Regions from separate parts of the Halomonas sp. G11 genome, predicted to be linked through region 2. Evidence: predicted binding sites of a transcription regulator. Region 2 holds the regulator's gene; the other holds the start of a gene.
What was found. Region 2 encodes LexA, which represses DNA repair genes until DNA is damaged. Its sites were predicted from a motif close to TACTGTNTANNTANACAGTA; they were not measured.
Positions count from the first base shown of each region.

Region 1 (11,855 bases), on a different contig from region 2:
ACCAATCGCCTGACCGATATGGCGCACGCGTTGAACGACGACCCCGCCCCGCGCGAGATGGACATGCTGCTGTCCACCGGCGAGCAGGTGACGATCTCTCTGCTGGCGATGGCGCTCCAGCAGGCAGGTGTGGCGGCAACGTCGCATACCGGTGCCCAGGTGGGTATCCACACCGACAGTGCCTATACCAAGGCGCGCATCCAGCGTATCGAAACCGAAGACCTGAAAGCCGACCTGGACGCCGGTCAGGTTGTCGTGGTGGCGGGCTTCCAGGGTGTCGATGAAGAAGGCAATATCACCACCCTGGGTCGTGGCGGTTCAGATACCACCGGCGTGGCGCTGGCGGCAGCACTGGGCGCCGATGAATGCCAGATCTATACCGACGTCGATGGCGTTTACACGACCGACCCCCGTGTCTGCTCCAAGGCGCAACGGCTGGAAAACATTACCGTTGAAGAAATGCTCGAGCTGGCAAGTCTGGGCTCGAAAGTACTGCAAATTCGCGCGGTCGAGTTTGCCGGTAAATACAACGTTCCCCTGCGGGTGCTGTCGAGCTTTGAAGACGGCCCCGGTACCCTGATTGTTGCAGAAGCAGACAAAGACGAGGATTCCATGGAAGAACCGCTGATCTCCGGTATTGCCTTTACCAAAAACGAAGCCAAGCTAACCCTGCTCAACACGCCTGATGTGCCGGGTGTTGCCTCGCGTATTCTGGGGCCGATTGCCGACGCCAATATCGAAGTCGACATGATCGTTCAGAACGTGGCCCCAGCAGGCGATTACACCGACTTCACGTTTACCGTGGCCAAGGGTGATTACAAGGCCACCAAAAAGCTGCTTGAAGAAACCGTGATTCCAGGCCTGGGCGGCGGTGAGTTGCGTGGCGACGATAATATCGCCAAAGTGTCCCTGGTAGGTGTCGGTATGCGCTCTCACGCGGGCGTGGCATCGAAAATGTTCCGCGTGCTGGCTGACGAAAACGTTAATATCCGTATGGTGTCCACCTCCGAGATTAAAATTTCGGTGGTGATTGACGAGAAACATATGGAGCTGGCCGTGAATGCATTGCACAAGGCATTCGGCCTGGATAAGTCAGATATCGAATCTGAATAACATTAACGCCTTATACCTTCTACGCTGAAGGGTACTTGCCGCCGTGTGGTGGTGAGCTTTCTTTCAACGGGAGGTTAAGGTGTCATGGAGCCTGTGCCTTTGGTGGCAGGGGGTACCATGCCGCATAATGACATGGTACCGCCGCCGGCGGACACATCCCGTTGTATAAAACGTCTGAGAAGGAGATCAGCCATGCTCATCCTAACCCGCCGTGTCGGCGAAACCCTGATGATCGGGGATGAAATCACCGTCACCGTACTAGGTGTGAAGGGTAACCAGGTTCGTATCGGCGTCAATGCGCCAAAAGACGTGGCGGTTCACCGTGAAGAGATATACCAGCGTATTCAGCGCGAACGCAGCGGTGAGAGTGAAGCCGAGTGAGCGTTGTTTGGCGGTGCGATAGTGCCGTGTCATACGTGTAAGGTAAGGTCGGCGCGAAAAAAATCCGAGCAGGGCTGGACAACTTTCTGCCAAATCGGTAATATTCGCGCCGTGCCGTTAAGGAGAGGTGGCCGAGTGGCTGAAGGCGCTCCCCTGCTAAGGGAGTATAGGGTTTATAGCCCTATCGAGGGTTCGAATCCCTCTCTCTCCGCCAGCCGCACATCAAGGTAAGCGCCCGTAGCTCAGCTGGATAGAGTATCTGACTACGAATCAGAGGGTCGGAGGTTCGAATCCTCCCGGGCGCGCCACCTTTTTCAGATGTTGTTTTACCCGTGTTTTTAGATAGATAACGTGGAATAACATCCACGCGCCCGTAGCTCAGCTGGATAGAGTATCTGACTACGAATCAGAGGGTCGGAGGTTCGAATCCTCCCGGGCGCGCCAGATTCCAAACCCGTCCTTTTCAAGGGCGGGTTTTCTGCTTTCTAGTCAGGCTCAAGCGACTCGTGCTTGAGCCTCGTGCTCGTTTAGCGCCCCACTTAACGGTAGGGGCGCTTTTTTTATGCCGTCTCGGCCATGCGGGCTGGCACAACCAGGCTTTCCAGCAGGGTGTCCAGGTCGGTAATCCGCTTGACGCGCTGAAAGTGCAGGTTGGCCTCCGCATTGCCCTGCCGCATCTGCGCAAGCCACTGTTTGACGAGCGATACCACCACTTTCTTCGGCAGCTGTTGACGTTGACGATGAGCGTATTGCTTGAGAACGCTGGCGCGCATTGACCAGGTGGTGTCGGCCAGGCGTTCGCCGGTGCGTTGCCAGTGTCGTATCCTGGGCGCCAGCCAGGGGTCGGCCAGGGCGCTGCGTCCCAGCATGACATCGCGGCATCCGGATAGCGTGCGCGCTTTCCAGTAGTCTTCCAGGGACCAGATATCGCCATTGGCCACCACCGGCAGTGAAACGCGGTGGCGAATCCTGGCGATCCACTCCCAGTGAGCGGGTGGTCGATAGCCTTCGTCGCGGGTGCGCCCGTGAACCACGAGCCGGGCGGCGCCGCCGGCTTCAGTGGCCTGGGCGCAGGCAATGGCCAGGCGGCGGTCAGAGAACCCCAGACGGATTTTGGCCGTCACGGGAATTTCGCCGTCCAGGGCGGTAGCAACCGCTTTCACGGCCTGATAGACGCGCTCGGGCTGGCGCAGCAGCGATGCGCCGCCGTCGTGACGGTTGACGAGCTTGGCCGGGCAGCCGAAATTAAGATCAATGCTGCGCGCCCCGAGTGACAAGGCCTGGCGGGCATTGGCGGCGAGAGCCACCGGGTCGGCGCCCAGGAGTTGCAGGTGAACTGGAATACCGCTGGGAGTGGCAACCTGGTCGCGGGCGAGTTCAGGGCAGTGCTTGTAAAACACCCGAGGGGGTAGTCGGGCATCGACGACACGTACAAATTCAGTCACTGTCCAGTCAAACCCAGGCGTGACCGTCAGCAGCTCGCGCGTGACCGCATCGATCACCCCCTCCATGGGGGCTAGTCCGATTTCGCCTTTATGTAGTAAATTAACAACCATGACTTACACCATCGCGCCATTGCATTCTTCAGGGGGTGTGGCAGGTTAGTGTATTCCCAGCATTGCGCCAAGCGTCAATGGGCGGTCGCGTTGATGGTCTTATCCGTTACCAGAAAGGAGAAGCCTTATGCAGGACCCGGAACTATTACAGGAAGGCCTCGGGCTTATGGCGTTAGGTATGGGGTTTGTGTTTGTTTTTCTTGCGATTTTAGTTTTTTTGCTGACCTTGATGTCAGGCATTATTCGGCGTTTTCAGCCTGCTCCCGCGCCGGTTGCGCCCGGTGGCGGGGCCAAGCCTGCACCCCGGGGGAAAGGACAGGACGATGAGACGCTAGCCGTGATTAGTGCTGCAGTGCACCGTTATCGCTCGAAAAGACGTCGTTAACTTTCATCTTTTGTCGGGGCGCTCCGGGCAATCCGCATAATTTTTTGTTATTTTTACTACAAATAAACATTCCTTGACTACGAGCCAAGCCATGAACGAAACAAAAAAACCACTAGGCATTACCGATGTCGTGCTGCGCGACGCCCATCAGTCGCTGTTTGCTACCCGTCTGCGTCTGGCTGACATGCTGCCGATTGCCGAAAAGCTGGATAAAGTCGGCTACTGGTCCCTGGAAACCTGGGGCGGCGCGACGTTCGACGCCTGTATTCGCTACCTGGGCGAAGATCCCTGGGAACGCATTCGGGCCCTCAAGGAAGCCATGCCCAATACACCCCAGGCCATGCTGCTACGCGGCCAGAACCTGCTGGGCTATCGTCATTACGCCGACGATGTGGTGGATAAATTCGTCGAGCGCGCCAAAACCAACGGTGTCGATGTATTTCGCGTCTTTGATGCCATGAACGACCCGCGCAATCTGGAACGCGCCATCAAGGCGGTTCGCCAGGTGGGCGGTCATGCGCAGGGGACTATTTCTTACACGGTTAGTCCGGTCCATACCCTGGATAGCTGGGTTGACCTCGCCAAGACCATCGCGGCCATGGGCGCGGATTCGTTGGCTATCAAGGATATGGCGGGTCTACTCACGCCTTACACCGCGTTTGAGCTGGTCTCGCGTCTCAAGAAAGAGCTGTCGATCCCCGTGCACCTGCACTGCCATGCCACCACGGGGCTTTCCACCTCGACCATTCTCAAGGCGGTCGAAGCGGGCATTGATAACGTCGATACCGCCATTTCGTCGATGTCGATGACCTACGGCCACAGCCCCACCGAATCGGTGGTGGCGATGCTCAAGGATACCGACCGCGATACCGGGCTCGACCTTGAACTGCTGGAAGATATCGCCAGCTACTTCCGCGGCGTGCGCAAGAAGTACGCTGCCTTTGAAGGCTCGCTGCGCGGCATCGACTCGCGGATTCTGATCGCCCAGGTACCGGGCGGCATGCTGACCAACATGGAAGGCCAGCTCAAGGAGCAGGGGGCGGGCGACAAGCTCGACGATGTGCTCACCGAAATCCCCCGCGTACGCGAAGACCTGGGCTTTATTCCGCTGGTCACGCCGACCTCGCAGATTGTCGGCACCCAGGCCGTCATGAACGTGATGATGGGCGAGCGCTACAAGTCGATTTCCAAGGAAGTCCAGGCGCTGCTCAAGGGCGAATACGGCGCCGCGCCTGCGCCCTTCAACAGCGAGCTGCAACAGCGCGTGCTGGAGGGCAGCGAGCCGATTACCTGCCGCCCGGCGGACAACCTCTCGCCGGAAATGGACAAGCTGGCCAGCGAACTGAAGGACAATGCCAAGGCCGACGGCATTCGCCTGGCCGACGGCGAGCAGCAGGTCGACGACGTGCTGACCTACGCGCTGTTTCCGCAGATTGGTCTTAAGTTCCTCAAGAACCGCGACAATCCTGACGCCTTTGAGCCCGAGCCCCAGGCCGCCGAGGCGGAAACGGCCAGCGTCCCTGCCAAGGCAGAAAGCCAGGCACCTGCCGTAAGTGCCGGCCCGGAAACCTACACGGTCAAACTCAACGGCAAGGCGTTTGTGGTGGAAGTCGCTGAAGGCGGCGACATCAGCGATGTGAAAGAGCAGCCCGCGGGCGGTGCCGCTCCGAAGGAAGAAGCACCGGCCCCCAGCGGCGAGGCCATTACCGCGCCGCTCGCTGGCAACATCTTCAAGGTCAATGTGCGCCCGGGCGATACCGTCGAAGCGGGTGACGTGGTGATTATTCTTGAAGCGATGAAGATGGAAACCGAAGTGCGTGCCAGCAGTGCCGGAACCGTTTCGGCTGTTAGCGTCAGTGAAGGCGACAGCGTTGTCGTTGGCGATACGCTGATAGAACTTTAAGGACCCTCCACATGGATAAATTACTGACCCTATGGCAAGGCTCCGGGCTTTATAACCTGGAGTTGGGCCAAGCCGTGATGGTGATGGTGGGCCTGCTGCTGCTTTATCTCGCCATCTACAAGAAGTTTGAGCCACTGTTGCTGGTGCCGATTGGTTTTGGTGGCATTCTCGCCAACATCCCCGAAGCCGGTTTGGCGCTGTCCGCGCTGGATCAGGCGATTGACGTGGGGCGGCCCGTGCTGCTGGAACAGATCGCCTCGGCGCTGGGTGGCAGCCTGGACAGCCAGGCGAATATCGAGAGCTGGCGCACGAGCCTTCAACAGATGATGGCCAATGGCGCATCGGCCGAGCAGCTTGCTACCGCAAAAGCCGTGGCCAAGGGGGCGGGCTACGGCGATGGCTTGCTGTACATGTTTTACACCGTGGCGATTACCTCGGGCATTGCACCGCTGATTATCTTCATGGGCGTTGGCGCCATGACCGACTTTGGGCCGCTGCTAGCCAATCCGAGAACGCTGTTTCTCGGCGCCGCCGCACAGTTCGGCATCTTCGCCACGCTCTTCGGTGCCGTGCTGCTGTCGTCGATGGGCTGGATGGATTTCTCGCTCAACCAGGCGGCCGCCATCGGCATTATCGGCGGGGCGGATGGCCCGACGTCGATCTACGTCTCGAGCATGCTGGCCCCTGAACTACTGGGTGCCATTGCCGTGGCCGCCTACGCCTATATGGCGCTGGTGCCGTTGATCCAGCCGCCGATCATGCGCCTTCTGACCTCAAAGAAAGAGCGCGAGATCACCATGACGCAGCTGCGTCCGGTGTCGAAGCTCGAGAAAATCGTGTTTCCATTGCTGCTGTTGATCCTGGTGGCGTTGTTTCTACCCGATGCGTCGCCGCTGTTGGGGATGTTCTGTTTTGGCAACCTGATGCGCGAATGCGGCGTGGTCGAGCGGTTAAGCGACACGGCGCAAAACTCCCTGATCAATATCGTGACGATCATGCTCGGGCTGGCGGTGGGCTCCAAGCTCATGGCCGACAGCTTCCTGGCCGTGGAAACGCTGGGCATCATGGCGCTGGGGATCGTCGCCTTCGGGATCGGCACCACGGCAGGCGTGCTGATGGCCAAACTGATGAACCTGGTGAGCAAAATGCCGATCAACCCCTTGATTGGCGCGGCAGGCGTTTCGGCGGTGCCCATGGCGGCACGCGTGGCCAACAAGGTGGGGCTGGAGTCCAATCCGCATAACTTCCTGCTGATGCACGCCATGGGGCCGAATGTGGCCGGGGTGATCGGCTCGGCGGTGGCCGCCGGGGTGATGATCAAGTACCTGGGTTAGGCGAAAGCGCCTGGCCCATAGCAAAACGGCCGCACCTCAAGGGGCGGCCGTTTTTTTGCCTAGGTGTTGATGATCTGCGCGTTAATGGACTGCTTCAGGCGGCTTTCCAGCGGTGTCAAGTCGAGTTCCCAGTCACTCGGCCAGCCGATGGTGAGCGCGACTCCCTTTCCGTCATACTCGGCGTTGACCACGGGAATGGCCTGCTCCTCGCACCACCCGCGGGCAATGGATTCGTCGGCGAAGGAAAAGCATACCCGGTAGTGAACGCGTTGGATAACTTGCCGGGTTTCCAGGGTATCGAGGGCCTTGTTCACCGCCTGGGCATAGGCCCGGGCCAGCCCGCCGGTGCCCAGTTTGGTGCCGCCAAAGTAGCGGATCACCACGCAGCCTACCTCGCCCAACTGACTACCTTGAAGCGCTTGGAACATGGGGCGGCCGGCAGTGCCGCCGGGCTCGCCGTCATCGGAAAAGCCAATGCGCTGCTGCTCGCCCGGGGCGCCGGCGATGTAGGCCAGGCAGTGGTGGCTCGCATTGGGGTGTGCCTGCCTGGCGGCCTTTGTCAGTGCCTCCGCGGCGTCAACCTCCGGGGTATGGGCTATCCAGGCAATGAAACGGCTCTTCTCGACCTCGATCTCGTCAATATGCCAAGTGCCTGGGGGCAGTTGGGGTACGCGATAACGCATGAATATCCCGGCAATTTAGTGTGTCACGGGATGATGCTCAATTCCCATGAACATGCCAAGTACCTGAATATCGCGATTATGCAAAAACACTTCGGGGTGCCGGGCATCATCCAGCCACAGGCGTACGCCCGCCCGGCTAATGGATAGCTGCTTGAGGGCGAGGCTTTGCTGATTGATTTCGGCGATAACGGTCTCGCCCTGACTATCGTCCTGATAGCGCCGAATCACGATGACATCGCCATCGAACAGGTTGCAGTCGGCCATCCGGTTGCCGCGCACTTTCAGCGTATAGGTGTTACGGCGAGTCATTCGCGCTGCTGCCGACGGGATTGCATAGGGGCGTGGCGTTGGGCGCGTCGTCGGTAATGCGGCGTTCATCGACATGTTCATCGGCTTTCTCCAAATCAGCGCCCGGTCCCTAGGCAAGATCTATCGGTAGACACGATACGGTTGTTAGGTTTTTACATGTTCTTTCATACAGTGTTTGTCCAGTATAAACCTGTTTTTGCATACAGTGCCAGGAATAATTATCCAGTGGTTTGGCAACCTGGCCTGAGCGAGGGTCGCAGGCTGGCGCGACTAGCGGGGAAATGGCTTTGAGTGTAGAGTTCAAGCCAGTATTCGATTGCGTGGGGTGGCATGTGTCGCTGAGTTTGCAAGGCCGTCAACTGGGGTGTGAGCGCGATGGCCGCTGGCTCTTCGAGGGGCTGGATATCGACGTCAATCGCGGTGATATATGGCACGTGGGCGGTCCCAATGGCAGCGGCAAAACCACGCTGCTAAAAGTGCTGGCCGGGCAATTCAACGAGTTTTGCGGGGCACTCCACTGGCAGGGCAAGCCGCTGGGACAGAGTCAGAGTCGCGAACACTTGGCCGCCAACATGCTCTACCTGGGGCATTCGCCAGGCGTGAGTGCGGGCCTGACGCCGCTGGAAAACCTGGCCTGGTACCAGGCATTGCACGATGAATGCAGCGACGCGACGCAGCGCGAAGCCGCCCTTGCGGTCATGGGGCTTGAAGGCTTTGAAGATGTCCCGGTGGGGCATTTATCAGCGGGTCAGCAACGCCGCGTGGCACTGGCAAGGCTGAGTCTCACGCCGCGTGCTCTCTGGATACTGGATGAGCCTTTTACGGCCATCGATCAGGCGGGTGTCGAGGCGCTGGAGGCGCAGTTGCTTGCCCATGCCCGGGACGGAGGGGCCGTGGTGATGACGACCCACCATGTACTCGCTATTGACCATCCGCTGCGTCATGTTGCGTTGGGCTAAAGGAGCCAGAGTTGCCGCCTTCAGAAACCACACAGCGCGTTGCAGTACTGGCCGAACCGACCTCCAGGCGCCTCGGCGTCGCCTTTGGCGCAACCCTGTTACGTGACCTTAATCGCGTGCGCCGTCGGCGCGGTGACGTGCTGAATCCGCTGGTCTTCTATGCCCTGGCGGTTAGCTTATTTCCCATCGGTATTTCACCCGAGGCAGAGCTGCTGGCCGTCATGGCGCCGGGGCTGTTATGGGTCACGGCGCTGCTCGCCACGCTGTTGTCACTGGATGGCCTTTTTCGCAGTGATTTCGATGACGGCAGCCTGGAGCAGATGATGCTTTCCCCTCAGCCGCTTGCGGCATTGAGCATCGCCAAGGTGGCCGCCCATTGGCTGGTTACCGGCTTGCCGCTGGCGCTCATGGCGCCCCTGCTGGGTATCATGCTGGCACTGCCTGTCCACAGTATCGGGGTGTTGATGGCATCGTTAGCGCTGGGGAGTGCCAGCTTGAGCCTCATCGGCGGTATTGGTGCAGCATTAACCGTCGGTTTGCCCCGGGGTGGCGTGCTACTCTCGCTACTGGTTTTGCCGCTGTATATTCCGGTGCTGATTTTTGGCACCGGGGCGGTTCAGGCGGCTATCCAGGGCGATGCCGTACTGCCTCACCTGGCGATGCTTGGCGCCTTGCTGGCCGCGGCGCTGATATTTGCTCCCTGGGCCATTGCCGCGTCGCTGCGTATCAGTATTAACGGGTAGGGATGAGCACTGTATGTGGGGCTTGATACATAAGCTGGGGTCGCCAAAGTGGTTTTATTACCGGAGCGCAGCGCTGCAGCCCTGGTGCTGGGGCGTGGCTGCCGTGTTGCTGCTGGTCGGCAGCGTATGGGGGCTTGTCTTCGCCCCCGCCGACTACCAGCAGGGCAACAGCTTCCGCATCATTTATGTGCATGTGCCCGCCGCCTTTTTGGCCCAGTCGGTGTTTGTCGCCATGGCGGTTTCCGGGCTTGTTTTCATGGTCTGGAAAATCAAGCTTGCTGATATGGCGGCCGCTGTCATGGCCCCGTTGGGCGCGGCCATGACCTTTGTCGCGCTGTTTTCCGGCGCGGTGTGGGGCGTGCCCACCTGGGGTACATGGTGGATATGGGACGCCCGGTTGACGTCCATGCTCATTCTGCTGTTCTTGTACCTGGGCGTGATAGCGCTGCGCGGCGCCTTTAGCCGCCGGGATAGCGGTGCGCGGGCGGCATCGGTGCTGGCCATGGTCGGCGTGATCAATATTCCCATCATCAAGTACTCGGTGGACTGGTGGTACACCTTGCACCAGCCCGCCTCATTTACGTTGACCTCCAGACCCGCGATGCCGGTGGAAATGTGGCTGCCGTTGCTGATTATGGTGGTAGGCTTTTACGGCTTCTTTATCGCCCTTACGCTGACCCGTACGCGCAGTGAAATACTCCGTCGCGAAGCCAACACGCGGTGGGTGAAAGCGTTACTTGAGGAGGTTAACTGATGGTGGCCTCGTTGGCTGAATGGGTGTCCATGGGCGAGCACGGTGTCTACGTGTGGTCTGCCTGGGGAATCACGGCCGTATTTATGCTGGGCCTGACACTGCATGCCCGGCTTGAACGTCGACGATTGTTCAAACACCTCAAGCGGGTGGCGCGGCGGCGGGCCGCAGCCCCGCAGCAAAGAGGGCATTGCGATGACCCCAAAGCGTAAGCGCAAGCTATATGTAATCGTCACGCTGGTCAGCCTGGCCGCCGTGGCCGTTGGCCTGACGCTGTATGCGCTGCGGGCCAACATCAATCTGTTTTTTAGCCCCGTGCAGATCGCCCAGGGAGAAGCCCCCATGTCGCGTTCCATCCGTGCGGGGGGCATGGTGAAAGTCGGCTCGGTATCCCGCGATGCCGATAGCTTGAATATTGAATTTACCGTTACCGACTATGTAGGCGATCTGCAGGTTGACTACCAGGGCATCCTGCCCGACCTGTTTCGCGAAGGCCAGGGCGTGGTCGTGGTGGGCGAGCTGCAGGACGACGGCCGTTTTCGTGCCGATGAGGTCTTAGCCCGGCACGACGAGAACTATATGCCCCCCGAGGTCGCACAAGCCCTGGAAGAGGCCGGTTACTCGCCCGCCGATTTTCAGGCCAAGGCCGCCGAGGTAGGCCAGCAGCGCAAGGACGATATGTGATGCGCCGCCACCTCGCCGTCGATTGTCGTGCTCAGCCGGAGTACCCATGCTGACCCGGATATTGCCCGAAATAGGTCATTTCGCCCTGATCATTGCGCTACTGATGGCGGTGGTGCAATCAGTGCTGCCATTGGCCGGAGCCGCAACGCGACGCCCTCTGTGGATGGCTTACGGGCAACCCATGGCCACCGGCCAGTTCCTGTTTGTGCTGCTGGCCTATGCCTGCTTGACGGCCAGTTACGCCATGGACGACTTCAGCGTGGTGAATGTCGCCAACAACTCCAATTCGCTGTTGCCCTGGTATTACAAGCTCAGCGCCGTATGGGGCAACCATGAAGGCTCGGTGCTGCTGTGGAGTCTGATGCTGGCGGGCTGGGGATGTGTTGCCGGCTGGTGGTCGCGGCGCCTGCCCCGGGACATGCTCGCCCGTGTGCTCGGTATCCTGGGGCTGATCAGCGCCGGCTTTCTGTTGTTTATCCTGTTGACCTCCAATCCCTTCGAGCGGCATCTGCCCGACATCCCTGCCGATGGCGCGGACCTTAACCCCCTGCTGCAGGATATCGGTCTGATCATTCATCCGCCCATGCTGTATATGGGCTATGTCGGGTTTTCGGTGGTGTTCGCCTTTGCCATCGCCGCCTTGCTGGGAGGGCGCCTGGATGCCGCCTGGACCCGCTGGGCAAGGCCCTGGACCAATGCCGCCTGGGCGTTTCTGACGGTCGGGATTGCGCTGGGCAGCTGGTGGGCCTACTACGAGCTGGGCTGGGGCGGCTGGTGGTTCTGGGACCCGGTGGAAAACGCCTCGCTGCTGCCATGGCTCACCGGCACGGCCCTGATTCACTCGCTGGCGGTCACCGAAAAACGCGGCTCCTTCAAGAGTTGGACGGTACTGCTGGCGATTGCCACCTTTTCGCTTTCGCTGATGGGCACCTTCCTGGTCCGTTCCGGTGTGCTGACCTCGGTGCACGCCTTTGCCAACGACCCATCAAGGGGGCTGTTCATTCTGGTGCTGCTGGCCATCACGGTCACGCTTTCCCTGGTCGTGTTTGCCCTG
Region 1 covers NZ_LYXG01000041.1:55,772-67,626, forward strand. The annotation lists gene ADS46_RS14735 (aspartate kinase) at 1-1,113, shown strand, start outside; gene csrA (carbon storage regulator CsrA) at 1,306-1,494, shown strand; tRNA gene ADS46_RS14745 (tRNA-Ser) at 1,616-1,708, shown strand; tRNA gene ADS46_RS14750 (tRNA-Arg) at 1,726-1,802, shown strand; tRNA gene ADS46_RS14755 (tRNA-Arg) at 1,862-1,938, shown strand; gene ADS46_RS14760 (tRNA dihydrouridine synthase) at 2,055-3,005, opposite strand; gene ADS46_RS14765 (OadG family protein) at 3,178-3,435, shown strand; gene oadA (sodium-extruding oxaloacetate decarboxylase subunit alpha) at 3,527-5,338, shown strand; gene ADS46_RS14775 (sodium ion-translocating decarboxylase subunit beta) at 5,350-6,672, shown strand; gene ADS46_RS14780 (IMPACT family protein) at 6,732-7,355, opposite strand; gene ADS46_RS14785 (LexA family protein) at 7,371-7,664, opposite strand; gene ccmA (cytochrome c biogenesis heme-transporting ATPase CcmA) at 7,997-8,623, shown strand; gene ccmB (heme exporter protein CcmB) at 8,635-9,366, shown strand; gene ADS46_RS14800 (heme ABC transporter permease) at 9,380-10,120, shown strand; gene ccmD (heme exporter protein CcmD) at 10,120-10,329, shown strand; gene ccmE (cytochrome c maturation protein CcmE) at 10,313-10,801, shown strand; gene ADS46_RS14815 (heme lyase CcmF/NrfE family subunit) at 10,848-11,855, shown strand, end outside.
Region 1: ADS46_RS14785 (LexA family protein) is a predicted target of LexA. The motif match lies at 7,853-7,872, and genes of this name have one in related genera.

Region 2 (11,855 bases):
TACACTGCAAGGCGTTAGCCTGGCGGCGCTTGTGGGTATCGTGTTGAACTGGGTGTTGCCGGACGAGCCAGCAGATGAAGCTGATCACACCCATTAACCTTTTTCATTGGGAGCCAAGCGCTTATGCCGTTAGATCCATCGCTACCCTTTCCCGTGCTGGGAATTGCGGCCTGGAGCGGGACGGGGAAGACGACGCTGCTGGAGCAGTTGTTACCTCGTCTGCGGGTAGAGGGTATCCAGGTGGCGGTGATCAAGCACGCTCATCATCGGTTTGATATCGATCAGCCGGGAAAAGATAGCTATAAGCTACGTAGTGCAGGCGCAGCCCCCATGCTGATTGCATCCCGCCAACGCCTGGCGCTGATGCAGGAAACGCCAGACGGCGAAGAGCCGGACTTGAATCAGTTGCTGGCAATGGTAGCCGTGCATCAGCCTGACCTGGTGCTGGTGGAAGGCTTCAAGGCCTGGCCCCTGGCCAAGCTGGTGCTTTATCGTGAGGGGATAGGCGATGCGGAAATTCTGCATAGCCAGGGTGTCGAAGCCGTCGCGCTTCAGGGGGAGCCTCCCGTCGCGCTGTCGGCCGCAACGACGCAACTGGCACTTGATGATAGCGACGCGATTACACGCTGGATAATCGGTTGGATGGCGGGCCAACGGCTCGATGATGTTTCACGCACTGATAGGTGACTCCATGCAGTTAACGCATCTCAATAGCCGCGGCGAAGCCCGCATGGTGGATGTTGCAGATAAACAGGAAACGCGCCGGGAAGCGGTGGCTTCCGGGCGTATTGTGATGCAACCCGCTACCCTGAAGCAGTTGAGCGAGGGAGCTTTACCCAAGGGTGATGTGTTGGCCACCGCCCGTATCGCGGGCATCCAGGCGGCAAAGCGCACCCATGAATTGATCCCGCTGTGCCACTCGTTGGCACTTTCCAAAGTGGCCATAGAATTTGATGTCGACCCCGATGAAAGCTGTGTCCATGTGACCGCGAACTGCCGCCTGAATGGCCGCACGGGGGTCGAAATGGAAGCGTTGACGGCTGTCTCCGTGGCCTGTCTAACGCTTTATGATATGTGCAAGGCGGTCGACAAAACCATGCGCATCGACGCGGTACAACTGGACAGCAAGCGCGGCGGTCAGCGGGGCGAGTACCAGCGCGAAATGGCACCTGAACCGGCGACGCCGATCGTGACAGGCCAGGGGGCTGCGGGCGAAGTGAGCCTGGGAGGGCGCTGTCATTCGCCCTGCGTGCTGGTCAAGTTTCTTGCCGAGCTGCGCGAGCAGCTGGGTGAAAACGAGCGGGTAGTGACTTTCGATCAACTCGAAAGTCGCGATATTGCGGGCCTCAAAGTAGCGCTGGCGGCTCAGGACGAACGTTTTCAGCTGTTGCAGGACCAGCGTACGCTATGCGCCATCAACCAGGTCATGGCCAATGATGACGCGCGAATTACCGACGATGACGAGGTTGCTTTCTTTCCGCCGGTCACCGGGGGCTAAACATGGACATTACCATTCGCGTTCAAGAGGCACCTTTCGACATGGCCTATGGCTATGAGGCCAGTATTGCAGGCCGCACGGATATTGGCGGCGTCGTCAGCTTTACCGGCCTGGTGCGTGATTTCAACGAAACGCCCGATGTCACTGGGTTAACCCTGGAACATTATCCAGGCATGACCGAGTCAACCTTGCAGCGTATTGCGGAAGAGGCGGGAGAGCGCTGGACGCTAAGCGCCGTCACGATTATTCATCGTGTCGGCCACATGCGCCCCGGCGATGCCATCGTCAGAGTGCTGGTGGCGAGTGCCCATCGTCGCGAAGCCTTTGAAGCCTGCGATTTCATCATGGACTGGCTCAAGACCCGGGCACCGTTCTGGAAGAAAGAGCATGGTCGCCACGGGGATTACTGGGTCAAGGAACGTCACTCGGATATCGAGGATGCCGCCCGCTGGTAACCTTATGGCATTGGCGGGCGTGGGGAGGCTATTCGTCAGCCATTGTCGCTGGCAGCTCGCTGGCCATGATCTGCAGATGAACGTCAGGTAAATGCTGTAGCCGTTCTGCCAGCCAGGCAATCAGGCGGGGCTGGAGGCCCAGCCGCAGGTCCGCCAGGGTATCTGCATGGAGTTCGGCAAGCTGATCATCCAGCCATTCACTGAAGCTGTCTTCGTCGAATGAACTGGCACTGGTATTATCCAGCATCAACCGCCCGACGCGCGTCCATCCGGTCTGGGTGGCCGTCACCGGTAGCGCCAGATAGAGGCTGCCCCGTCGAGGGAGGGTGCTGTTTTCACTCTCCAGCCCAGGGTGGGGCACCACGCTGTTCTGACTGACGATGCACGGCGGTTGCGGGTAGTGCTGCTCGTGATGCAGCCCTTGCTGATCGAAGCGGATCAAGTCGCCATTGACCGGCGCCAAGGGCGCTTGAATGCCCAGCGACGTCGCCAGCTGCTGGTGAGCCTGTTGATGAAGACTCTCACCGTGAACCGGCAACAGGTGGCTTGGCGTCAGCCACTGATAAAAGCGGGTGATTTCGTCCTGTGCCGGATGCCCGGTCGCGTGAAGCTGCGGGTGACTGAACTCATCGAAGAGCTTGACGCCCAACTGCTGCAGGCGCTTTTTCAACTGTTCGATGGGTCGCTCGTTACCCGGAATGGCTTTGGCGGAAAAAATCACGTTGTCACCGGGCTGTAAGTCCACGTGAGGATGACGCCCCTGGGCAAGTCGCTGCAGGGCGGCGCGCGGCTCACCTTGGCTGCCGGTGGCAATGACCACGACTTCATCCGGCGGCAAATACCCCAGATCGTGAGCGGGCACCACGGCGGGAAAGTCGTCCAGATAGCCGAGGCCGCGTGCGACACCCACCATGCGCTCCATCGAGCGCCCCATCAGGCTGACGCGCCGACCACACTGGTAAGCTGCGCGGCCAATCGCCAATACGCGGGCCAGATTACTGGCGAAGCAGGAAACAATGACGCGCCCTTCGCAGCCAGCGAGTGTTTCAACAAGCGCTCTTGCAACATCGCCTTCGCTGCCCGAGTGGCCGGGGATAGGGGCATTGGTGGAATCACCCACTACCAGGTCAACCGGCGCCAATGCCTTGAACTGCGCCTGATTGATCGGCGCACCGATAATCGGTTCAGGATCAAGCTTCCAGTCCCCGCTATGCAATACCCGGTAGCGGCCTGCCATGACCATCAGCGAGCAGCTCTCGGGTATCGAGTGCGGAACCGCCAGGTAGCGCAGGGTGAAGGGGCCGCTTTCCAATGCCTCACCGGGTTCGACCACGTGAATGGCGGCGCTGCTTAGTTGGTGTTCGGCAAACTTCAGGCGCAGCAGGCCTGCCGCCAGCGGCGTCGCATAGATCGGGCACTGCCAGTGGGGCCAGAGCCAGGCGACCGCCCCAATGTGGTCTTCGTGTCCGTGGGTGATGTAGAGCGCTTGCGGTGAAATGCCCAGGGCTTTGGGGGTTTCCAGGTTGGGCACCTGCAACGGCGCATTGGGTAAATCCTGGCGGATCATCATGCCGCAATCCACGGCGACCCAGTGGTCTTCGTATCCATAAAGCGTCAGGTTCATGCCAATTTCCCCGCAGCCGCCTAACGGCAAGAGGCGTAAGGGAGGGCGACGACGGGGACGAATATGAACGCGCGGTGGATGCATCAGAGTAATAAAGCCTAGAAAGTAATTGGTTAACTATACGGGATGGGGCGGGCGGCTAACAATCGCTGCCGTTGCGGGCGGTGATTGCGGGCGCTGCATTCTGTACACTAGACGTTTGTTTAATGCCAACGGACGGCCCGATCGTCGCCGCCCGGCAACTGTGAACGGCAACTTTGAAGAGTAATGACTATGTCGCATTTTTATCGTCTGGTGGTGTCCTGCCCGGACCAGGTGGGGATCGTCGCGAAGGTTTCGAGTTTTATCGCGGATCAGGGCGGGTCGATTACCGAGGCCAGCCAGCATTCCGATCTGGAAACCGGGCGTTTTTTCATGCGCTACGAAATATTGGCGGATTCGCTGGGCATGTCGGCAGAGGCGTTACGTTCGGCCTTCGAGCCGGTGGCGGAGCGGTTCGACATGCAATGGGCGCTGGTCGATACTCAGAAACGGCAGCGGGTTGTTCTGATGGTCTCACGAGAATCCCACTGCCTGGTCGATCTGCTTTACCGCTGGCAGGTGGGGGAGCTGGACTGCGATATCGTGGGCGTTATTTCCAACCATGATGACATGCGTTCGTTAACCGAGTGGTATGGAATTCCGTATCACCATGTGCCGGTAGATCCGGCGGACAAGACAGCGGCCTTTGAGCAGGTGCAGGCGCTTATTGACGATGCCCGGGCCGACAGCATCGTGCTGGCGCGCTACATGCAGATTCTACCGCCAGCGTTGTGTGAACGCTACGCGGGGCAGGTAATCAATATCCACCACAGCTTTCTGCCGTCTTTTGCTGGCGCCAAGCCTTACCACCAGGCTTATCAGCGTGGCGTCAAGCTGATAGGTGCCACCTGCCATTATGTGACTCAGGAGCTGGATGCAGGACCCATCATCGAGCAGGACATCCACCGGGTCAGTCACTGTCACACGCCGACCGACCTGGTACGTTTTGGCCGTGATGTGGAAAAAGCCGTTCTTGCTCGCGGCCTTCGCTGGCACCTGGAAGACCGCGTGCTGGTGCACGGCAATAAAACCATCGTGTTCAGCTAGCCGAGCGACTGGCCATTGCCGCCGCGGATGACGCCGACCCCAACCCCTTCAATATCGAGCGGTTGGGTGCGTAAATCGATATTGATCGGATCGAAGTCGGGGTTTTCCGCAATGAGTGTGACCTGGTGGCCCTCGCGTTTGAAACGCTTGACGGTTACCTCGTCTTCCAGGCGGGCGACAACAATCTGGCCATCGCGGACGCGCTGGGTACGATGCACGGCAAGCAGGTCGCCTTCGAGGATGCCAACGTTCTGCATCGACAGCCCGCGCACGCGCAGCAGGTAATCGGCCCTGGGCGTGAAGTAGTCGGCGGGCAGGGGGCAGTAACGATCGATGTGCTCAGCGGCCAGGATGGGGCTCCCCGCTGCGACTTCGCCAATGATGGGCAGGCCGCTGGCAGCGTCTGAGGCTGGCAGGGCGTCTGGCGTTTCCTGGGGCTCCTGGTTGGGCAGGCGTATGCCACGAGACGTATTGCGAATAATGCGAATGACACCTTTGCGCTCGAGTGCGCGCAAATGCTCTTCCGCTGCATTGGGTGAGCGGAACCCCAGCGCCTTGGCTATTTCAGCCCGAGTGGGCGGATAGCCGAGCTCACCCATGGTCTTGACAATAAAGTCGAACACATTTTGTTGGCGAACGGTTAATGGCCGCGACATACCAGCCTCCAGATTGAATAAGTGAGCAAGACTGCGTTTCTGTTGACCTATCCGGCGTGGTTAACAGTGCGTAATTAACAGTATGTGGTTAAGTATACAGCATGTTCTCCTGTCCAGTATATCTTTGAGATAAGTCAGCTAACAAATTGATGTATATAGGGATGCGAGGTCACGATGGGGACGGGGCAAGTGCTCAGGTAAACGTTGAGAGGTAACAACCGATAACGTAGTATCCTAGTTTGTTTAAAACATCCGTTTTTTATGGCCCGCTTTTTTGGCCCGTTTTAGGAGAGCAGCATGGCTCAATCGGATACGGTGACGCGCATTCTGGATACCGCTGAAGTGCTTTTTGCCGAGCGCGGCTTTGCCGAAACCTCTTTACGCAACATTACCAGCAAGGCACGGGTCAATCTTGCCGCGGTGAACTATCACTTTGGATCCAAGAAAGCACTCATCCAGGCAGTGTTTGCTCGCTATCTGGATCCGTTTTCCCAACGCTTTCATAGCGCCCTGGATGAACTTGAAGCCCGCTACGAGGGTCGTGACATCCCCCTTGAAGTGCTCCTCGAAACCATGGCCACAACCGTGCTGACGGTGCCTGCCGAACGCAATAGCCTCAAAGTCTTCATGCGTTTGCTGGGGCTTGCGTACAGCCAGGCTCAGGGGCATTTACGGCGCTACATCCAGCAGCAATACGGTGATGTGTTCAGCCGTTTCACCGAGCTGGTTCGCCGTGCGACACCGGATCTGCCGGACGCCGAGCGCTTCTGGCGGCTACACTTTATGCTCGGTACCGTCATCTTTACGCTTTCAGGACTGGATGCGCTGCGCGATATTGCCGAAAAGGATTACCACCAGCATGTCTCGGTCCGCGACCTGGTTCGCCGACTGCGGCCGGTAGTGGTGGCGGCGATGAACGCGCCATTACCTGATGAGAAGGACATTGAGCACCATGCAGACACCGTCGCTCATTGACATGCCGCCCCGGGAGGGGCTGTGGCTTGAAATCGACGCCCACTCACAACGGTTGCGCGCCTGGCAAGGCGATATGTGCCGTCATGAGTGCGACATTTCCACCGGTCGCCAGGGCCTGGGTAATCAGCAGGGTAGCGGGCAAACGCCGCTGGGCTGGCACTATATTCGTGCCGCCATTGGCGCCGATGCCCCGGAAAATGCTGTCTTCAAAGGACGCCGCTGGACGGGAGAAGTCTTTAACGCCGAGCTGGCTGAGGCGTTTCCCGAGCGAGATTGGATTCTGACGCGCATTCTATGGCTGTGTGGCCTGGAACCGGGGATAAACCGCGGTGGTCAGGTCGATTCCCAGCGTCGCTATATTTATCTGCATGGTACGCCGCCGGACCAGCCCATGGGACAGCCCGCCTCCCATGGCTGCGTACGGCTGCGTAATGCAGATCTTCTTTGGCTGTTTGAGCATGCGGCACCAGGGACGCCTGTCTGGTTACACGACAGCCGTTGATCGTTGGACTCCTCGCTAATCATCGTCTAGAGTTAGCGCCTTTTTTTGGACATCCCGCTATGACACATCCTTTGGGCTCGGTCATGTTGGACCTTGAAGGGACAACGCTGACCGCCGCGGAGAGGCAGTTGCTTAAAGCCCCCGCGGTGGGTGGCGTTATCCTGTTTGGACGCAATGTCGAAGATGCCCACCAGGTCAGAAAACTGTGCGGCCAGGTGCGTCAGCTTCGCCCCGACGTGTTGCTGGCAGTGGATCAGGAAGGCGGTCGCGTCCAGCGTATCAAGCAAGGACTGACGCGCCTGCCACCGATGGCCCGGCTGGGCGATTATTACCAGCAGGATCGTGCGGCGGCCCTGGGGCTTGCTCAGGACACCGGTTGGCTGCTGGGCATGGAAATGGCCGCCTGCGGGTTGGATATCAGCTTTGCTCCCGTGCTGGATGTCGATAGTGGCTTGAACAGCATGATTGGCGACCGCAGCTTTGGCCCTGAGGCCGCGCAAGTTACTGAACTGGGTGGCGCGCTGGTGGCCGGGCTACATGAGGCCGGTATGGCAGCGATCGGCAAGCATTTTCCCGGTCATGGCGGCGTGGCGGGCGATTCACATCTTGCCTTGCCCGTTGATGATCGGCCTTTTGAGACGCTCAAACAGCACGATCTGGTGCCTTTCAGCGCCCTGGCCAAAAAGCTTGATGGTGTCATGCCAGCGCATATTGTTTACTCGGCATTTGACAAGCGACCCGCCGGCTTTTCACCCAGTTGGCTGGGGATGCTGCGTCAATCGCTGGGATTTAAGGGCTGTATCTTTTCCGACGATTTGAGCATGGCGGGTGCCCATGAGGCCGGTGGGCCCCGCGAACGCGCAGCGGCTGCGCTTGCCGCGGGCTGTGACATGTTGCTGGTATGCAATGATCGCGAGGCGGCGCTTGAGGTCGTTGCCGCCGTTCCAACGCCTCAGTCTGTCAGGCCCGGCAAGCTACGCTACAAACGCGCGCGTCCCGATCTGGATGCGCTACCGGCGCTCAGCCGCTGGCGGCGTACGCATGCCCAGCTAGAGGCCATGGCCGCTCATTCACGCAGCAGTTAACGATTGTTTTACCAAGTAGACTGGAACTTCAATGGCAAAGCTAGACAAAGAAGCGCTCGCATCCCTCGACACCATGCGCGAGCTCATGGACAACGCAGACTGCTTGATTTCCCAGCAGCAGGTGGAGCAGGCGCTGGACCGAATGGCTGAGCAGATCAGCGCGGATCTGGGCGATAAACTACCGGTCTTTTATTGCGTCATGAATGGCGGCTTGATCACCACAGGCCACCTGTTGACCCGGTTGGGCTTTCCGCTTGAGGTCGACTACCTGCACGCCACGCGCTACCGCAACGAAACCCGTGGCGGAGAGCTTTTCTGGCGGGTGTCGCCGGAGATTCCCATGGCCGGTCGGCATGTCGTTATCGTCGACGACATCCTCGATGAAGGCACGACGCTGGCGGCCATTCTGAACTATTGCCAGGAAGCGCAGGCTGCCAGCATTACCACGGCGGTCCTGGTCGACAAGCGCCACGACCGCAAGGCAGTGCCCGGGCTGAAGGCTGACTACTGTAGCCTGGAGGTCGCCGACCGGTACGTATTTGGCTTTGGTATGGATTACAAGGGTTACTGGCGCAATGCCCCTGGCATCTTCGCGCCCAAGGGCATGTGATCTCATGGGCCCCTAGCGGGGTGAAAATCGCCGTGCCAAGCCGGTTTCAGCAATCATGCGAGTGGATATTTCTTCCACTGAGAAGCGCGTGGCGTCGATATAGGGGATGTGCAGGCGGCGGTATAATGCTTCAGCCTGTTCGATCTCCTGCATGCATTGGTCCATGGAGCTGTAGCGACTGTTGGGCCTGCGTTCGTTGCGAATGGCGGCCAGCCGCCTGGCGTCGATTGTCAGGCCAAACAACTTGTGCCGATGGGGGGCAAGAACCCGGGGCAATTTCAGCATGCCGTCTTCGTCCAGGTCGTCTTCCGTGAGGGGGTAGTTGGCGGCGCGAATGCCAAATTGTAGCGCCAGATAGAGCGACGTGGGGGTTTTGCCGCAGCGCGAAACCCCGACCAGTATAATGTCGGCTTTATCGTACTGGTGGGTGCGTGCGCCATCGTCGTTGTCCAGCGCGAAGTGCACCGAGTGAATGCGGTCCATGTAAACATCGTCGCTGCCAATCGAGTGCGTTCGCCCAACGCTGTAGGAGGAATGGGTCGCGAGCTCCTGTTCGAGCGGTTCCAGAAAGGTGGAGAAGATATCCACCTTGAAGCCGGCGGCCTTGCGAATCACGTCGCGGATTTGCTGATCGACAATGGTGTCGATAATGATCGGCCTTTGGCCGTCCCGAACGGCCGTCGCATCGATGATCTCGGCCAGGGCCTGGGCTTTGTCCAGAGTGTCGATATAGGGCTTGGTCTGCATGTTGATCTCGACATCGCTGAACTGGGCCAACAGGCTTCTCCCCAGGCTCTCTGCGGTGATGCCCGTCCCATCCGAAATGAAAAATGCCGTGCGCTGCATGGTGTTTGCTCTCCTGAACGTTGTGCCTATTGTGGGTCGGGATGACGTCCGGCACAACGGTGCTCGAGTCGCGACTACAACAAAGGTTCAAAAAGGCCGCCTGTTGTAAAAATCCTCCATCGCCTTCGCTATTAGACCAATGGCGAATACACCGGGGCGGTGCTAGGGTGTCCGCATTCATCTCTGGCGGTTGTCGTGATCGCTGGCCTATCGAGCGAGGGGGTTGCGTGAACAATTACATTCTATGGTTCGATCAATTGGGTATGGCTGACGTCGAACGCGTGGGTGGCAAAAACGCCTCGCTTGGCGAAATGATCTCCAATTTATCGGGAGCGGGGGTCACGGTGCCAGGTGGCTTTGCTACCACGGCTCATGCCTACCGAGAGTTTCTCGCCCATGAAGGTCTCAACGAGCGTATCAACCAGATGCTGGCGCGGCTGGATGTCGACGATGTCAAAGCATTGGCCGAGGCCGGGAAGACGATCCGTCAGTGGGTGATCGACACGCCGCTGCCCCCGACGTTCGAAAAAGAACTGCGTAGCGCCTACGAAAGCCTTCAGCAGCGTCACCCTGCGTTGAAGGTTGCCGTGCGCAGCTCGGCCACCGCGGAAGACTTGCCGGATGCCTCCTTCGCCGGCCAGCAGGAAACCTTCCTCAATATCGAAGGGTTCGACAATATCAAGCGCGCCGTCCACGAAGTGTTCGCGTCACTGTTTAATGACCGGGCCATCTCTTACCGTGTTCATCGCGGCTATGCGCATGAAAATGTCGCGCTATCTGCGGGTGTGCAGAAAATGGTGCGCTCGGAAACGGGCGCGTCGGGTGTCATGTTCACGCTGGATACCGAGTCGGGCTTCCGCGACGCCGTCTTTGTGACAGCTTCCTGGGGGCTGGGTGAAACCGTCGTCCAGGGGGCGGTGAACCCGGATGAGTTCTATGTTCATAAGCCGACCCTGGCCGCGGGCCGGCCCGCTGTGCTGCGCCGCAACCTGGGTTCCAAGCTGATCAAGATGGTCTATACCCAAGATGCCAGCGCAGGCAAGTCGGTCGAGACCATTGACGTGCCGCTACAGGATCGCGGTCGTTTCTGCCTCAACGACCAGCAGGTCATGGCGCTGGCGAGCCAAGCAGTGACCATCGAGCAGCACTACCAGCGCCCCATGGATATCGAGTGGGCGCTGGATGGCGACGATGGTGAGCTCTACATTGTGCAGGCCCGGCCGGAAACTGTCGTCTCCCAGCAGGAAGGCGGCAAACTGGAGCGTTTCCAGCTACGCGAGAAAGGCCGCACCCTGGTCACCGGCCGCGCCATCGGCCAACGCATCGGCCGTGGTACCGCCAAGGTGGTCATGACGCCAGACGACATGGACAAGATCCATGACGGCGATGTGCTGGTAACCGACATGACCGATCCCGACTGGGAGCCGATCATGAAGCGCGCTTCAGCCATCGTGACCAATCGCGGTGGCAGGACCTGCCACGCGGCGATCATTGCCCGTGAACTAGGCATCCCTGCGGTGGTCGGCTGTGGTGATGCCACCACGCGGTTGGTCGAAGGCAGTGACGTCACCGTTTCCTGCGCTGAAGGCGATACCGGGCATGTGTATGAAGGCCTGCTGGATTACGACTGCAAGGTGTCCAACGTCGATACCATGCCCGAGATTCCTTTCAAGATCATGATGAACGTGGGCAACCCCGATCGCGCCTTTGGGTTTGCCAGCCTTCCCCATGCCGGGGTAGGGCTCGCGCGGCTTGAGTTCATCATCAACCGCATGATTGGTGTTCACCCCAAGGCATTACTGGAGTACGACACCCTGCCGTCTGACCTTCAGCAGGTGATCGACATGCGCACGGCCGGTTATACCGACCCGGTCAGTTTCTACGTCGATAAACTCGTTGAGGGCATTTCGACACTGGCTGCTGCCTACTACCCGCAGCGCGTTATCGTGCGGCTGTCGGATTTCAAATCAAACGAGTACGAAAACCTGATTGGCGGCAAGCTCTACGAGCCTGGAGAAGAGAATCCCATGCTGGGCTTCCGGGGTGCCTCGCGTTATATTTCGGAGGCGTTCCGCCCTTGTTTCGAGCTGGAATGTCGGGCGCTCAAGCGTGTCCGCGACGACATGGGGCTCGACAATGTCGAGATCATGGTGCCCTTCGTGCGCACCACGGAAGAAGCCCGGGAAGTGGTCGAGCTGCTGGCGACCAACGGGCTCAAGCGTGGTGACCATGGTCTCAAGGTCATCATGATGTGCGAACTGCCCGCCAATGCGCTGTTGGCCGACGAGTTTCTCGAGCATTTCGATGGTTTCTCGATCGGTTCCAACGACCTGACACAGCTCACCCTTGGGCTTGATCGTGACTCGGGTATCGTGGCGCACCTGTTTGACGAGCGTAACGAAGCCGTCAAGAAACTTCTTTCCATGGCGATTCAGGCCTGCAGGGCCCAGGGCAAGTATGTCGGCATCTGCGGTCA
Region 2 covers NZ_LYXG01000002.1:86,130-97,984, forward strand. The annotation lists gene ADS46_RS01595 (uracil-xanthine permease family protein) at 1-97, shown strand, start outside; gene mobB (molybdopterin-guanine dinucleotide biosynthesis protein B) at 124-687, shown strand; gene moaC (cyclic pyranopterin monophosphate synthase MoaC) at 692-1,498, shown strand; gene moaE (molybdopterin synthase catalytic subunit MoaE) at 1,501-1,953, shown strand; gene ADS46_RS01615 (ribonuclease J) at 1,982-3,577, opposite strand; gene purU (formyltetrahydrofolate deformylase) at 3,851-4,705, shown strand; gene lexA (transcriptional repressor LexA) at 4,702-5,361, opposite strand; gene ADS46_RS01630 (TetR/AcrR family transcriptional regulator) at 5,659-6,336, shown strand; gene ADS46_RS01635 (L,D-transpeptidase) at 6,314-6,838, shown strand; gene nagZ (beta-N-acetylhexosaminidase) at 6,898-7,923, shown strand; gene ADS46_RS01645 (hypoxanthine-guanine phosphoribosyltransferase) at 7,955-8,533, shown strand; gene ppsR (pyruvate, water dikinase regulatory protein) at 8,546-9,379, opposite strand; gene ppsA (phosphoenolpyruvate synthase) at 9,607-11,855, shown strand, end outside.